2 linked regions of the Myxococcus guangdongensis genome follow. The protein of the gene in region 2 interacts with the protein of the main gene of each other region in a pairwise test. Links are inferred from orthologs where the notes say so. Each region holds a gene or a part of one and is shown on either strand. Other genes may lie near its edges.

The links.
Region 1: the proteins of LXT21_RS01525 (region 2) and LXT21_RS14310 interact in binary tests that used the Escherichia coli proteins (3 or more experiments, as listed by UniProt). The link is inferred for Myxococcus guangdongensis from one-to-one orthologs.

The regions. Positions count from the first base shown.
Region 1 is NZ_JAJVKW010000004.1:237,420-244,958, reverse strand. Bases 1,663-4,662 are described here. They hold LXT21_RS14310 (TlpA family protein disulfide reductase), read left to right. Parts: upstream 1,663-2,886; coding sequence 2,887-3,438; downstream 3,439-4,662. Other genes in these bases: LXT21_RS14305 (zinc ribbon domain-containing protein), read left to right, coding at 3,562-4,662; LXT21_RS14315 (heme lyase CcmF/NrfE family subunit), read left to right, coding at 1,663-2,890. Also shown: cytochrome c biogenesis protein CcsA, read left to right, coding at 1-189; LXT21_RS14325 (hypothetical protein), read left to right, coding at 192-374; LXT21_RS14320 (cytochrome c maturation protein CcmE), read left to right, coding at 381-878; more of LXT21_RS14315, read left to right, coding at 875-1,662; more of LXT21_RS14305, read left to right, coding at 4,663-4,878; LXT21_RS14300 (hypothetical protein), read left to right, coding at 4,893-5,801; LXT21_RS14295 (serine hydrolase), read right to left, coding at 6,096-7,539. UniProt on the Escherichia coli protein: Involved in disulfide bond formation. Catalyzes a late, reductive step in the assembly of periplasmic c-type cytochromes, probably the reduction of disulfide bonds of the apocytochrome c to allow covalent linkage with the heme.
Region 2 is NZ_JAJVKW010000001.1:361,715-369,243, forward strand. The notes cover bases 2,738-5,727. They hold LXT21_RS01525 (protein-disulfide reductase DsbD family protein), read right to left. Parts: upstream 4,959-5,727; coding sequence 3,516-4,958; downstream 2,738-3,515. Other genes in these bases: LXT21_RS01515 (hypothetical protein), read left to right, coding at 2,738-2,868; LXT21_RS01520 (tRNA-uridine aminocarboxypropyltransferase), read left to right, coding at 2,865-3,482; LXT21_RS01530 (SPFH domain-containing protein), read right to left, coding at 5,024-5,727. Also shown: LXT21_RS01505 (sensor histidine kinase), read right to left, coding at 1-1,224; LXT21_RS01510 (DMT family transporter), read left to right, coding at 1,347-2,216; more of LXT21_RS01515, read left to right, coding at 2,320-2,737; more of LXT21_RS01530, read right to left, coding at 5,728-6,850; LXT21_RS01535 (IscS subfamily cysteine desulfurase), read left to right, coding at 7,221-7,529. UniProt on the Escherichia coli protein: Required to facilitate the formation of correct disulfide bonds in some periplasmic proteins and for the assembly of the periplasmic c-type cytochromes.

The sequences.
Region 1 (7,539 bases), on a different replicon or contig from region 2:
AAGACGGTGGATCCGCAGATGGTGCTGCCGCTGCGCGTGTCGGCCATCGGCCTGCTGCTGCTCACCATCGCCATGCTCGTCTACCGCTACCGCATCGCCCTGGCCGAGCGCCAGGCGGAGGTGGCGCTGCCGGACGCGCTGCCCGCCGCGGGCGCGCCGGATGTCCACAACACCCCGAAGGTGGCCTGACCATGACGACGCTGACGACGCTGGGAGTCCTCGCCCAGGCCGCGGGCCAGGTGGGAAGTGGCCGCATCCAGGGGGGCTGGGGCTATGTCTGGGCGTGCTACGGCATCACCGTGGCGGCGCTCGTGCTTTACTCGCTGTCCCTCTGGCTGCGCCGGCCCCAGGCCCCGCAGGACGCGAAGGAGTAGGTGGTCATGACGCCTGTCGCCCGTAATCGGATCTTCGCCCTGGGAGCCCTGCTCGTCGCGGGAGCTGGCCTGGGCTTCGTCGCCTTCGGCAACATCGGCGAGAACCTCGTCTACTACTGGAGCCCGGCGGAGATGCTGGCCCAGGGTGACAAGGCCTACACGGCCACCATCCGCCTGGGCGGCGTGGTGCAGCCGGGCAGCATCCAGTGGAACGCCGAGCACACCACCCTGCACTTCCGCGTCGCCAACGACGTGACGGAGGGCGCGGCCAGCGTGCTGGTGCGCTCCACGGAGACGCCGCCGCAGATGTTCCGCGACAAGATTGGCGTCGTGGTGGAGGGCACCTACGACGCGTCCGGCGTGTTCAGCTCCAACCGGCTGATGGTGAACCACTCGAACGAGTACCGCGCCCCCAAGGAGGGCGAGGACCCGAACAAGTGGCGTGAGACGCTGTCGGACGGCACGACGACGGCGAGCGCGACGCCCGGAGCGGAGGCGCGGTGAACGGCTCGCTCGGATATGGACTGGTGCTCGGAGGGCTCGCGTTCGCGACCTTCGGCGCGCTGGTCGGCCTGGTCACCGGCCTGCGCCGCAGCGAGGCGGGCTTCCCGTGGGTGATGCGCGCGGTGTGGGGCTTCGCCGGCTGCATGATCGCCGCGAACCTGGTGATGGTGTACGCGCTCGTCTCGCACGACTTCAGCGTGAAGTACGTGGCGCAGGTGGGCAGCCGGGACACGCCGCTGCTCTACACGGTGGTGTCGCTGTGGAGCGCGCTGGAGGGGTCCATCCTCTTCTGGGGCTTCATCATGGGCGCGTACGTCGCGGCGTTCGCGTGGCTGCACCGCCGCGAGCACGCGCGCTACATGTCGCTGGCGCTGGGCACCATGCTGGCGGTGGGCGTGTTCTTCACGTTCCTCATCGCGGGCCCCGCCAACCCCTGGGGCGCCGTGTCGCCGGTGCCGCCGGACGGCCCGGGTCCCAATCCCCTGCTGCAGAACCACATCCTGATGGTCATCCACCCGCCCTTCCTCTACCTGGGCTACGTGGGCATGACGGTGCCGTTCGGCGTGGCGGTGGCGGGCCTCTTGCGCGGTGAGATTGGCGAGGCGTGGATGGCGCCCCTGCGGCGCTGGACGCTGGTCGCCTGGTTGTTCCTGTCCATCGGCATCATCCTCGGCGCGTGGTGGGCCTACGCCGTGCTCGGCTGGGGCGGCTACTGGGCGTGGGACCCGGTGGAGAACGCTAGCTTCCTGCCGTGGCTGACGGCCACCGCGTTCATGCACTCGACGATGGTGCAGGAGCGCAAGCGGATGCTGAAGCTGTGGACGCTGTCGCTCGCGCTGGCGTCCTTCGTGTTGACCATCCTGGGCACGTTCATGACGCGCTCGGGCATCTTCAACTCGGTGCACTCCTTCACCCAGTCGGACATCGGCCCCACGTTCCTGGTGTTCCTGGGCGTGCTGTTGGTGGTGTGCATCGGCCTGCTGGCGGTGCGCGGACCGCTGCTCGTGCCCGAGGGCCGGATGAGCTCGCTGGTGTCGCGCGAGGCGAGCATCCTGGTCAACAACCTGGTGTTCGTGGCGATCACCTTCACGGTGCTGCTGGGCACGCTCTATCCGCTGGTGTCCGAGGCGGTGCGCGGCGTGCGCGTCAGCGTGGGTGAGCCGTACTTCAACAAGATGGCGGTGCCGGGCGGCATCGCGGTGCTGTTCCTGATGGGCGTGGGCCCGGTGCTGCCGTGGGGCACGCCGGACAAGGCCACGCTGCGCCGGCAGTTCATCATCCCCGCGGTGGTGGGGCTCATCGTGACCGCGGTGTGCTTCGCGGTGGGGCTGCGCGGCGTCTACCCGCTGCTCACCTTCGGGCTCGCCGGCTTCGTCACCGTCGTCACGCTGCGGGAGCTGGTGGCGCCGGTGCGCGTTCGCATGTCGGAGCGCAAGGAAGGGCTGTTCACCGCGCTCGTCACCAGCGCCACCAAGGCGCAGCGCCGCTTCGGCGGCTACGTGGTGCACCTGGGCATCGTCCTCATCATCGTCGCGGTGGCCGCGTCGTCCGCGTACGTGAAGCACACGTCCGGCACGCTGAAGAAGGGCCAGACGATGCAGCTGGACGGCTACCAGATGAAGTACCTGGGGCTGATGAGCGGCGAGGAGCCGCACCGCACCTTCGTGGCCGCGCGCGTGGAGGTGACGACGCCGGGCGGCAAGGTCACGGAGATGAAGCCCCGGCTCAACTACTACGAGCGGAGCACGGACCCCATCGGCACGCCCGCGGTGCGCGAGACGGCGGGCGAGGACTTCTACCTCTCGCTCATGGCCTTCTCCGAGCAGGCCGGCAACGCCAGCTTCAACGTCTGGGTCTTCCCGATGGTGGGGTGGATCTGGTGGAGCATCCCGTTCCTGGTGCTGGGCACGCTCATCGCCATCTGGCCGCGTCGCAGGGCGGCGGTGGCGCTGTCGAGCGCGGAGGTCGGCGCGAGCATCGCCGGGGGTGACGCGGAACGGGGGGCGGCATGAAGCGCTGGCGCTACACGCTGGGCTTCGTCGTCCTCTCCCTGGCGCTGCTGACGGTGCTCTACAAGGGCTTCGGGCGCAACCCGCACGAGGTGCCCTTCATGCTGACGGGCAAGCCCGCGCCGGACTTCGTGCTGCGCTCGCTGACCAGCAACGAGCGGGTGAGCCTGGCGGACCTGAAGGGCCGCCCGTTGGTCATCAACTTCTGGGCGTCCTGGTGTGTGCCGTGCCAGTACGAGCACCCGGTGCTCGAGTGGGGCCATCGCGAGTACGGCTCGAAGGCGGTGTTCCTGGGCGTGGTGTTCGAGGACTCCGAGGACAACGCTCGCGCCTTCCTGCGGCGCCAGGAGGCCAAGTTCCCGCAGCTCATCGACCCGCGCTCGCGCATGGCGGTGAGCTATGGCGTGGCGGGGGTGCCGGAGACGTACTTCATCGACCCGTCGGGCATCATCCGAGGCAAGCACGTGGGGCCCATCGACCCGGAGTCGCTCACCCGCCGCATCCGGGAGATTACGACCAGCTCGCCCGCCGCCGAGGCCCAGCGTCCGTAGGGGCAGCAACCGTTACCCTTGCTTCACGTGGGGCCTCTCGCTTCCGGTGAAAACCTCGTGTTATTCCACGACTTGCGTTGACCGTGAGGGCTCCCCCCGCCCTCCGCACAGCAAGGTGGGTTCATGCGGTGCCCGGAGTGCGGTGAGTCCTCGAACGCGCGGCTGAAGTACTGCGAGAACTGCGGCGGCAAGATGCCGGAGAGCCCCCAGGGGCTGACGGGCTCGCGCCCCGCGCTGCGGACGAACTCCACGCGGCGGGCCACGGAGGGGCCGTCCTACGCGGCGGACATCCTCGACGAGGCGGAGGCCCACAGCCAGGGCGCCGCCTACGTGCCCGCGGGCACCCGCGACACCACGGAGGACACGGACCCGGGCCAATCGCGCCCCGGCTACGACGGCCCCAAGTGGCTGGCGAGCGTGCCGGCGCACTCGCAGAGCGTCGTGGGGCTCGCGGTGCTGTCGTTCGCGCTGGCGCTCTCCATCCTCCCCTCCTTCGACGGCGTGGGCGTGGTGGGCGCGCTGCTGGCGGTGGTGGGCGCGGTGCTGACGCTGGCGCGGGAGCTGCGGCTCGCGGGCGAGGCCCAGGGCGTCACGAAGCTCTTGCCGGAGGTGCTCTACCGTCCGGAGATTCCCGCGGCCTTCTCCGCGCTGCTGGCGGCGCTGAGCTTCCGCATGCTGGGGATTGGCGTGATGCCCGTGCTGTGGCTGTTGGCCTCGGGGCTCATCATCCATGACCAGTGGCGCAAGGTGATTTCCGGACCGGATGGCGTGCTCGCGCGGTGGTTCGATTTGCGCCAGCTGCTGGTGATGCCGTCGGTGCTCACGCTCGGCGGCGTGGGGCTGGCGCTGCTGACGCTGTTCGCGCCCTGGGCCACGCTGAGCACGCTGCCGGAGGTGCCGGACGCGCCCGTGCCCTCGGGCCCGCCGGAGCTGCGGGTCATCGGCGCGCAGAAGGCCGCGGACGACGTGCTGTACTCCGCGAACGCCGGCACCATCACGCTGACGGGCTGGGATTTGTCCGGCGCGGTGCTGGTGGAGCTGCTGCTGCTGTCGGTGCTGGCGCTGCTCGCGCTGAGGCCCGAGGTGTCCCGTCCCGCGTGGACGCGCTTCGCGCCGGTGGGTGTGCTGGGCGTGGGGCTGCTCTGGGCGCTGTTGCACCTGAAGCTGTCGCCCGGTCCGTTCATCTTCGTCGTGGGCCTGGCGGCCATGGGCGTGCAGGCCGTGCGTCAGCTGCGGGAGTCGCAGGAGGCGCTGGCCCCGGCGCCCGCGTACGACGACAGCGTCGATGTGACACAGCGCGAGGAGGACCCGGAGCCCGAGCCCGAGGACATGTATCCGGATGACGAGGGAAACCCGGATGACATGGGTCCGGATGACGAGGGAAACCCGGATGACATGGGCCCGGACGACGAGGAGGAGCCCAAGCCGCGTGGCCGTTGAGGTAGAGGGGAGGCATGTCGTCCACTCCTCCCCTCCCCCCTGGCGCGGTCGCCTTCGTGGACCGCTGGCGTGAGCTGTTCGATGCGCGTGACTGGGCTGCCCTGCGGGCCCACGAGCATCCCGACTTCCCGGAGTCCGGTCCGCCCAAGCAGAACGACAGCTTCATGCGGGGGCTCGGCCAGGGTGGCTACCGGGTCGCGAGCGCGAAGCTGAAGCCCTTCGTACAGCCCAAGTGGTCCATCTTCCGTACGACGCGATTGCACCCGCAACCGACGTACTGGTGTGACCTGGTTTTGAAGAACGAGAAGGGACACCAGACCGAGGCCTTCCTCTCCTTGGCCCCATGGGAGGGCACCGAGGGCGCCTTCCGCGCGTCGTACTACGTCGAGCTTCCGCCAAAGAAGAAGGTCGCTCCGCTGGACCTGGGCAAGGAGAAGGCGCGCGTCTCGAAGTTCCTGGCCAAGACGGTGAAGGACTTCGCGCGGAGCAACAAGGACCCGCGGCCCGTTCAACGACTGGGGCTCCGGTACTCCACCGACAACGGGTCGCTGAACGTGGGCTTCGACCTGAACCCCGCTTCAGAGCCGGGCGAAGGGATGACCCATGACGACTTCGCGGAGCTGCTCGTCCCCCGGTGGCCGGATGTGCAGGAGCACAGGCCCGCGGTGGTGGGGCTCGACGGCGTGAAGCTCGCGGCCCGCGATGATGGGACGTGGGGCACGCCCGAGACCCATGCGCGACTCGAGGTGTACCTGGGGAAGATGCTCGTCGCGATGCTGCTCGAGATGCGCGACAGCGGCCAGTTCGAGGCCCTCCGCGCCTCGGACACCGTGGAGCTGGGCGTCGAGGAGTCCGAGGGCCACTTCGGCTGGCCCGACTACGAGGAGCGCGGGCGCGAGAACCGACTGACGGCGAAGCGCTGACCCTGTCAGCCTCCACGCGCCCGTCGTCGCGGGCCGCGCTCCGCGTCCCACGCGAAGTCCAGCCGCTCATCGAGAGACGCCAGCGCCCCACGCGAGCGGACGTGAAGATGCCGCGCCCCTGGGGCCAGTCCCTCAACGCCCCCGCGCTCTCGAGGAAGCGGTCCTCCGCCGAGAAGCGACCATGCCGCGCCTTCAACTCCTCTCGCTCGTCCTCCTGACGTGTCCGCGACGAAGCCAGACACGTCAAAGGCTCGCGTGACGAGTCATCACGCGAGCCCGGTGATGCAGCGCCACTCAGGGAGCCTTCTTCGCCTCGGGTGCGTCCAGCTCCTTGAGCGCCTTCTCCGCGTTCGTGTTGGACGGGTCCAGCTCCAGCGAGCGGCGATAGCTCGCCTTCGCCAGGGCCTTGTCCCCCTGGGCCAGGTACGCCTCGCCCAGGCTGTCGTGGACGTTCCCGTCCTGGGGGAACTGCTCCACGTTGGCCTTGAAGATTTCGATGGCCTCGGGTCCCCGGCCCGCGCGCAGCAGGTCATACCCGACGCGGTTGAGCTGCCCCGGCCCGAAGAAGAACTCGGCGCCCGCCTTGCTGCCCTTGAGCTGCTTGTACGTGGCCAGCGCCTGCTGCGCGGTGCCCGTGGCCAGGATGCGCGAGACCTCGTCCGCGATGGACTTGAGCGGCGGCTTCGGTGCGACACCGTTCAGGATGCTCAGCACGCCGGCGGACAGCGGCCGGGGGCTCGCGCCGCGCCCCACGTTGGAGAGCGCGACGACGACCTGCTTCTTCTCGGGGACCCGCACGAAGAAGGAGCTGAACCCGTTGATGCCGCCCCCGTGGGAGACGGCCGCCAGCTTCGTCTTGCCGTCATCCAGCTCGAACGGCTCCATCGACACCCCGAAGCCGTAATGGTCCAGGCCCGGCGTCGTCATCTTCTGCTTCAGCTCCGCCGACAACACGGTGGTGCCCTGCAGCGCCTTGTCCCACAGGTACAGGTCCTCCACCGTCGAGTACATGGAGCCCGCCGCGTACGGCAGCCCCATGTCCAGGTAGTCCGCGTTGACGTACTGGCCCGACTTGAAGTCGTAACCCGCCGCGCGCTTGGGCAGCACCGTCGCGCTCACGTCGTAGCCCGTGTTCTTCATGCCCGCCGGCTTGAAGATGCGCTCCTCCAGCACCTGCGCGTACGTCTTGCCCGTCACCTTCTCGATGATGGCGCCCAGGAGGAAGTAGCCCGAGTTGTTGTACGCGTACTTCGTCCCCGGCTCGAACTGGAGGTCGCCCGAGCAGTGCTCCTTCACGAACGCGGCGACGGTGAAGGGGTCTCTGGCCACGTCGCCGAACTTCGGGTTCGACGTGTAGCTGGGGATGCCGGAGGTGTGGTTCAACAGGTGCGTCACCGTGACGCGCGAGCCCGTGTCCTGACGGTAGTCCGTCAGGTACTTCGTCACCGGGTCCTCGAGCCCCACCTTGCCCTCACCCACCAGCTGCAGGATGAGCGTGGCGGTGAACTGCTTGGTGACGGAGCCGATGCGGAACTTCGTGTCGGGCCCGGCGGCAATCCCCCACTCCATGTCCGCCTGGCCGTAGCCCTTCTTGAGGACGATGCCCGTCTCGTCCGCGACCAGCAGGCTCCCGTTGAACTGGTTGAGCGCGTGGTACCTCGCGGCCAGCCGATCCACCGCCTCCTTGTCCTTGCGGCTCGCCGCCGCGGCCGGGGAGACCGCCAACAAGAACCCCAGG
Region 2 (7,529 bases):
GACAAACACCTGGGAGAGCTGGGATTGGTCCGCTTCCATCGACAGCGGTTCGCCTTCCGCCAGCTCGAAGGACACCTCCGGCGCCAGGGGGCCCAATCCCTGTCGCGCGGTGGAGTACGCCAGCGCCACGGTGGCATGGACATCCACCCGGCGCAGCTCCAGCGGGCGAGGCCTTCCATAACGCAACAGCTCGTCGACGAAGTGGCCCGCACGGGCAATCTGCTCGCGCATGCCCGCCAGCGTGTCCGCGTCCGCGCCCTGGCGCTCCAACAGCTTCAGCTGCGCGGCGAGCACGCCCAGCGGGTTTCGCACCTCGTGGGCCACGGCCGAGGAGAACTGTCCCAGCTCGGCCAGGCGCGCGGCCTGGTCGGCCCGCGTCTCCTGCTCCGCCAGCGCCGCCACCAGCTCCGTGCCCGTGGCGCGTCCTCGCAGCAGCCTTCGTCCCAGCCACTCCTGGAGCCCCTGGCGCAGGGGCTCGAAGGCGAGCGCCGCCAGGGCGAGCAGGAAGAAGGCTCCCGCGCGGTACTCGGCCAGGAAGGGTTGGCCGCTGCCCGCCATCAGCGTCAGCACGCCGAAGAGGAAGCCCGCGGACAGCACCGCCGCCATCGCCGAGTAGACGAGGCTGCGCTCCAGCAGCCTGCGCTCGGAGGGCGGCTGGTGCGCGTTGATGACGTGCACGAGCACCAGCAACGAGGCCAGCACCAGGTACATCCCGAAGGGCAGCGCATAGCCCGCGGACAGCAACAGCGCCGTGGCCAGCCCTCCCGAGTACGCGAGCGCGCCGACGATGCCCAGGCTGCGCAAGAGCGGCCGACGCTCGGGCGTCTGCTGCCGGTACGCGCGCGCCAGGAGCACCAGGGGCACGCCCGCCGCGGAGACCGACAGCGCCATGGTGGGCCAGAACAGCGGCCCCCGCTTCATGGCCAAGGGGCCATACAGCGCGTCCGGGAAGAGCGCCCCCACCAGGGTGACGACGGTGGCCACGACGTACGCGAGCACCACCAGCCTGGGCGAGCGCTGGCGCGCGACATCCTGCGCGGTGTGGAAGAAGGCGGCGGCGGTGAAGGCGCCACTGGCGGCGAAGCGCTCACCGAGCCACGCGGCCTGGGGCACGCACAGCAGCAGGAGTGAGCCGCTCCAGAACGCGGTGGCGAGGCAGTACAGCGTCAGCCCCGCGGCGTCCCGGCCTCGCAGCGCGGCCGTGAAACACAAGAGGAGCGACACCGACAAGACAGGCACGAGGCTGTAGGCGAACAGGGGCCCCATGGACGGAGTGTGGCAGATGTTCCTAGTGTGCGCCCCGTCAGCGCCTCGAGGCGCTCCGACGTCACCGGGAGTCACGAGCAGTGCGGCATTTCGCGATGGTCGCGGCGGGGGCCACCCTCTGGGGGTGCTGGTCCCTCTTCCTCCGGCCCGCGGGCCTGTCCTGGGCGCAGAACGCGTTCCTGGCGCTCGTCGCCATGTCGCTGCCGGTGCCCCTGCTGCTGCGCGGCGCCCCTTTTCATGACCGGCGCGCCACGGTGGCCCTGCTCGTCGTGGCCCTGGCGGACGCGGCCAACATCAGCCTGTTCTTCGCCGCCATGAAGCGCGGCCCCGTGTCGGTGGCCGTGCTCACGCACTACCTCGCCCCGTTGCTGCTCGCGCTCGCGGCGCCGTGGGTGCTGGGGGAGAGGCGCTCCGTGCGGGCCCTGGTCGCGGGGCCGGTGACGCTGGTGGGGCTGGTGATGCTCATCGGCCGGCCCGACGGACAGGGGGGAACGGGGATGACGGCGGCGCTCGGCGCGGGCAGCGCCCTGTTCTTCGCGGCCATCGTCCTGGGGACGAAGGCGGCGACGCGGGCCTACTCGCCGCTGGCGGTGGCCTCGCTGCACGCGCCGGTGTCCGCCGGGGTGCTGCTGCTCATCGCCGGGACGGACGCGCTGCCGACGGCGTTGGACTCCGCCACCCTCCAGGTCCTCGCCGGGGGCGCGGTGTGCGGCCTTGCGGGGACGTGCCTCTTCAATGCGGGGCTGAGCCGGGTGCCCACGGCGGCGGCCGGGGCGCTGACGTACCTGGAGCCGCTCACGGCCTCCCTGGTGGGCTGGGCCGTCTTCTCCGAGGCGCTCACACCGGTGGGCGTGGCGGGGGGACTCCTGGTGCTGGCCGCCGGGGTCTGGGTGGCCTCCGAGCGTCGGGCGCCCGCGTCAAGCATGGCCCTCCCGTCCGCCACGTCTTGAAATCTCCACCCAACTCCCCACTTGCAAGGTCGGGGAATCCTTTGGTCCTCTTGGGCCAACGCAGCTCCTCCCCGCAGCGCCGTACTTGCGACGCCGTATGCCCATGGAAACCGCAGCAGACAGCCGTGAGTACCGCGTCCTCTTCTTCTGCCCCGCGTCGAGCGCGCGGCTGGAGCGGCTGGAGGCGCCCGTGCGACGGCTGCTGTCGCGCATCCAGGCACCGCCCGCGGAGCTGACGCCCATCCAGGAGTCCGGCGCGCTGTCGGAGGCGGGGTGGCAGGTGTACCTGGTGCGCTCGCTCACGGAGCGCTCGGCGGCCCAGGCCATGGCCGCGTACGTCAGCGAGGCCACGTGCGCGCTGGCGGCCGAGGTCGACGCCGAGGTGCTGGGGCTCTATGTGGACGTCTCCGGAGACTCCGCGCGCATCTGTCGCTGCGGGCCGGAGGATGGGCCGGAGACCTTCGCGGGCCGCAGGCAGGCCGCGCTCAACCGCACGGCCGAGTGGCTGGAGGTCGCGCCGATTCTGCTCTCCGCCATCTTCCAGCTGGACGTGCCGGACGCGGACTACGAGCCGGACGCGGATGACCGCTACGTGGAGGAGAAGCTTCGCGAGGCGAAAGCCTTGATGGAGCGCTACCGTCAGGGGAAATGAGGTCTCGAACTCCGGAGGACCTCGCGGGCCGCTGTCCGCGCTGCTTCCTGCCGTCCCCGCTGTGCCTGTGCGCCGAGCTGCCGAGCATCCCCACGCGCACGGAGCTGCTCGTCATCCGTCACCACAAGGAGACGCTCAAGTCGACGAACACCGCGCGCATGGCGGCGCTCGCGCTGCCGCGCTGTCACATCGTCTCGTATGGCTCACCGGGTCAGCGCTTCGACGCGTCGGTGCTGGAGGATGACGGCTCCACGTGGTTGCTCTTCCCGGACGCGCAGCAGACGGCCGCGCCGGAGGCCGAGAAGCCCCGGCGGCTCATCATCCTGGATGGGAGCTGGGGACAGGCGCGCCGCATGGTGCAGCGGCTGCCCGCGCTGCGCAGGCTGCCCGGACTGAAGCTGCCTCCGCCGCCGGTGGATTCACGCCGGCTGCGCAGGCCGCCGCATCCGGACGGCATGTCGACGATTGAAGCCATCGCCGGCGCGCTCACGTACCTGGAGGGCGAGGACGTGTCCCAGCCGCTCTACGACTTGCACGAGACGATGATCGACCGCGTGCTCGCGAGCCGCGGCCGAGGCCCCGCGCCGGCCTGTGACGAGGACGACGAAGACTGAGCGTCGCGCCGCCTCACGAAGAGGACGGCGGGCTCAGCAGGAGGCGCCCTCGGTGCAGCGCGCCTTGCGCATCTGCTCGGCGAACGGCACGGGCTCCAGGAAGCCGGTGACGCGCGGGCGCTTGAGCTCCGTGCCCGTCTGCGACACGAAGGCCACCGTGGGCAGGCCCTCCACGCCGAAGCGCTCCATCAGCGCGTCGAGCGCATCATCGCTGTTCGTCGCGTCGATCTTGATGGTGAGGAACTGCCCCTCGGACGACTGCGAGATGACCTGCGGCGCCGGGTACGTCTCGCGGTCCAGCTCCTTGCAGGCCGCGCACCAGTCCGCGAAGAAGTCGATGAGCACCGGGCGACCGTCGGCCTTCGCCTGGGCCAGCACCTGGTCGAACGCCTCGCGAGAGAACGTGGCCTTCTTCGCGGGCATCACGTGGTCCCACGCCCACGCCGGAGCGCGCGGACGCTCCGCCACGCCCAGGCGCACCCACAGCTCACCCACCGGGCCCGCGTCCAGCGCGCCGCCGCGCACCATCAGCGCTGCCACCACCAGCGCGACACCGAACGCCTTGAACGAGAAGTCGCGCGCGCCCTCCTTGAACGAGCGGTGCACCGCGCCCAGGAGCACGCCCACCACCGCGAGCACCCCCGCCAGCGCCGCGCCCGGCAGACGCCCCAGCTCCGCGCCCGCCGCCTTCACCACGTCGCGCGCCCACGGCGACGCGTCCTTCAGATAGCTGAACGCCAGCGCGACGAGCATGATGCCCAGCACGCTCTTCACCCACTCCATCCACACGCCGCTCTTGGGCAGCCGCACCGTGGACACACCGAGGATGAAGAACGGCACGCCGATGCCCAACGCGTAGATGAACAGCAGCGAGGCGCCCAGCGTCACGTTCGCCGTCTTCGCCACGAAGGCGAGCAACCCCGTGAGCACCGGCCCCGTGCACGGCGCCGCGAGGAAGCCCGACACGCTGCCCATCAGGAACGCGCCCGCCACGCCCGCGCCGCCCACCGAGTTGAGCCGCGTCTGCAGGCCCGACGGCAGCGCCAGCTCGAACGCGCCGAACATCGACGAGGCCAAGAGCAGCAGGAACACCGCCAGCCCCGTCACCACCGCGGGGTGCCCCAACATCGAGCCGAACGCCTGGCCCGTCTTCGCCGCCAGGATGCCCAGCCCGCTGAACACCACGCCCATGCCCACGATGTAGGACGTGGTGAGCAGCATGGCCTTGCCCCGGCTGTCGGCCTTGCGGGCGCCGAAGACGGACACCGTGATCGGGATGAGCGGGTAGACGCAGGGCGTCAGCGCGGTGAGCAAACCCCCGCCGAAGACGATGGCCGCGCCGAGGAAGAGGCTGCCGGACTCCAGGAAACGCGCCGCGTCGAGCTCGGTGCTGGGGCCGGTGGGCAACAGCCACGGCACCACCACCACCGCCACGCCGGCCAGTACGGCCATCAACCCGAGCTTCTTGGCATTCATGCGCGCTCTCTTCCGTCGTCCCAGCAAAAGGGCCCGCTTTGTATACGCAGGCCCCGGCCCGGGGGCTACTGCGCCGTGGGGGCAAGCGAGGAGGCGGGCACCTTCAGCCCCGCGGACCGCGCCAGCCCCATGACGCCCTCCACCGCGGCGGCGATGTAACCAAAGGGATTCGCCCCATCCACCGCCGTGACGTGCACTTCGCCCATCTTCTGCTGGAACGCGGCCGCCACCTGGGGAAGCTGCTGCGCCAGCGTCATCTGGATGACCTCCGGGCTGATGGTGTTCTCGATGTCCCGCATCGCCCGGGCCCGCGACAGCTCCAGCTCCTGCCGCGCGTTCTCCCGCCGCACCTCCAGCTCCGCGATGGCCACCTCCGCCTCGGCGATGCCGCGCCGCGACTGCACCACCTGCAGCTGCGCCTTGAGCTTCTCGACCTCCTGGAGCTGCTCGGCCAGCTGGCCCTCGTGCCGGGCCGCCGCCTGCTCCTGCTCCCGGCGCAGCCGCTCCAGCTCCATCTGCGCCAGCGCGTTCTGCTGCTCCTGCTCGCGGCGCAGCCGCTCCAGCTCGATGGCCGCCTTGGCGCCCTCGTTCTCCTGCTCGCGCTGCAGCCGCACCAGCTCGAAGCGCGCCTGGGCGGCCTCGGCCTCCTGCAACAGCTTCTGCTTCTCCAGCTCCAGCTTCGCGCGGCCCACGTCCGCGTCCTGCTCGCGCTTGAGCTTCTCCAGGCCGATGCGCGCGCGGGCCCCCTCCAGCTCCTGCTCGCGCGACAGCTTCTCCATCTCCACCTGCGCGCGGCTGGTGGCCAGCTGCCGCTCGGAGACGATCTTCGCCTCGGAAAGCCGCGCCTCGGCGGTGAGCGCCTCCAGCTTGGACTGCTCGTCCGCCACCTGCTTCTTCTGACGCACGTCCTGCTCGGCGGCGAGCTTGGTGAGCGCCACCTCGCGCTCCACCGTCGCCTGCTCCTGCTTGAGCGTGCGCTCCTGGGCGAGCTTCGCCTCCGCCACGCGCGCCTCGACGGCCAGCACCTCCAGCTTGGTTTGCTCGTCCGCGGTCTGCCTGCGCTGGCGGACCTCGTCCTCGGCCTCGAGCTTCTGGAGGCTCAGCTGCCGCTCGGCCTCCGTCTCCTCGCGGTGGACGAAGCGCTCCTTGGCCAGCTCCGCCTCGCGCGCCTGACGCTCCTGCTCGCGGCGGAAGCGCGCCTGCATGTTCTCGAAGACGGTGGACGACAGGACGCGCACGTCCTGGATTTCAATCGTGTCCAGCAGCACGCCCCAGCCCGCGTCCGTCGAGTCCTCCAGACGCCCCCGCCCCGACAGCACCGGCGCGATTTCGCGCATCAGCTCCGCGGCGATGCCCTCCTTGCGCCGGGACAGGCACTCCTCCACGGACAGGTTGGCCACCAGCCTGCGCGCGGCGCCCACGAACATCTCGCTGAGCAGCTCCGCCAGCTTCTCCTGCGCCCGCTCCGGGAAGGAGAAGTTCAGCATGCGGAAGGCCACCAGCGGGTCCGCGATGCGGTACACCGCGAGCCCCGTCACCTGCACGCCCACCTTCTCGCTCGTCACCTGGTCCGCGGTGAAGTGCAGCCGCTGGATGCTGGTGGGAACAATCGCCACCGAGTCGCCCGGCAGCTTGAAGCAGCTGGCCCCCTGGCCGCTGATGTCGCGCACGCGGCCTCGGCGCATGTGGACCAGGAACTCGCTCGGCCGGGCGGTGATGAGCCCCCAGCGCTTCATCTTCTCCGGGTCCTCCGCGGGCTTCCCCGCGCGCCAGCCGTCCGAGTAACGGTTCTTATCCATCCCCCCACCGCCAGCCTCCATCCGGACGAGCTGTGCACGGCCCTGCTCCGACGAATCCGACGATTCCCTCACCCGCTTCGCGTTCGCGCTCATGCCTGCCTCCTGGCGGCGCACCCAGGTTGCAGCCCCCCGGCCAGCCCCACGCCCCTCGGGAAATCAGCCGCTTGCGTGCGGGGGAGCTTCCGAGCCGCCCCATTCCGGACCACCCCGCGCCAGGACGGCGCACCCGGGTTGATCCACCCCGGCGCAGCCGTTCCGACGCCGACATCCCCTCCTTCCGGCCAGTCCCAGCGGGTCTCTCGTGCGCCTTATGTTCGCTTGACCCGAGGGCACCCGATTTTATAATTGACCAGTCCGGTCCACATTCATGTGTGACGGTGTATGCCCGCCGCAGCGCGCCCCTGGGTGGCGCCGGGGTGCGGGGGCAGTCGCAAGCCCCTTCAGGAAGGTGTGGGACGCAATGGTGAAGCTGCCGATCTACATGGACAACCACGCCACCACGCCGATGGATCCGCGCGTGCTGGACGTGATGCTTCCCTATCTGCGCGAGGACTTCGGCAACGCGTCCAGCCGCAACCATGTGTTCGGCTGGAAGGCCGAGGCGGCGGTGAAGAAGGCCCGCCAGCAGGTGGCGGAGCTCATCGGCGCGACGGACCAGGAGATCGTCTTCACCTCCGGCGCCACCGAGTCCGACAACCTGGCCATCAAGGGGGTCATCGAGTACTACAAGTCGAAGGGTGACCACATCATCACCCTGAAGACCGAGCACAAG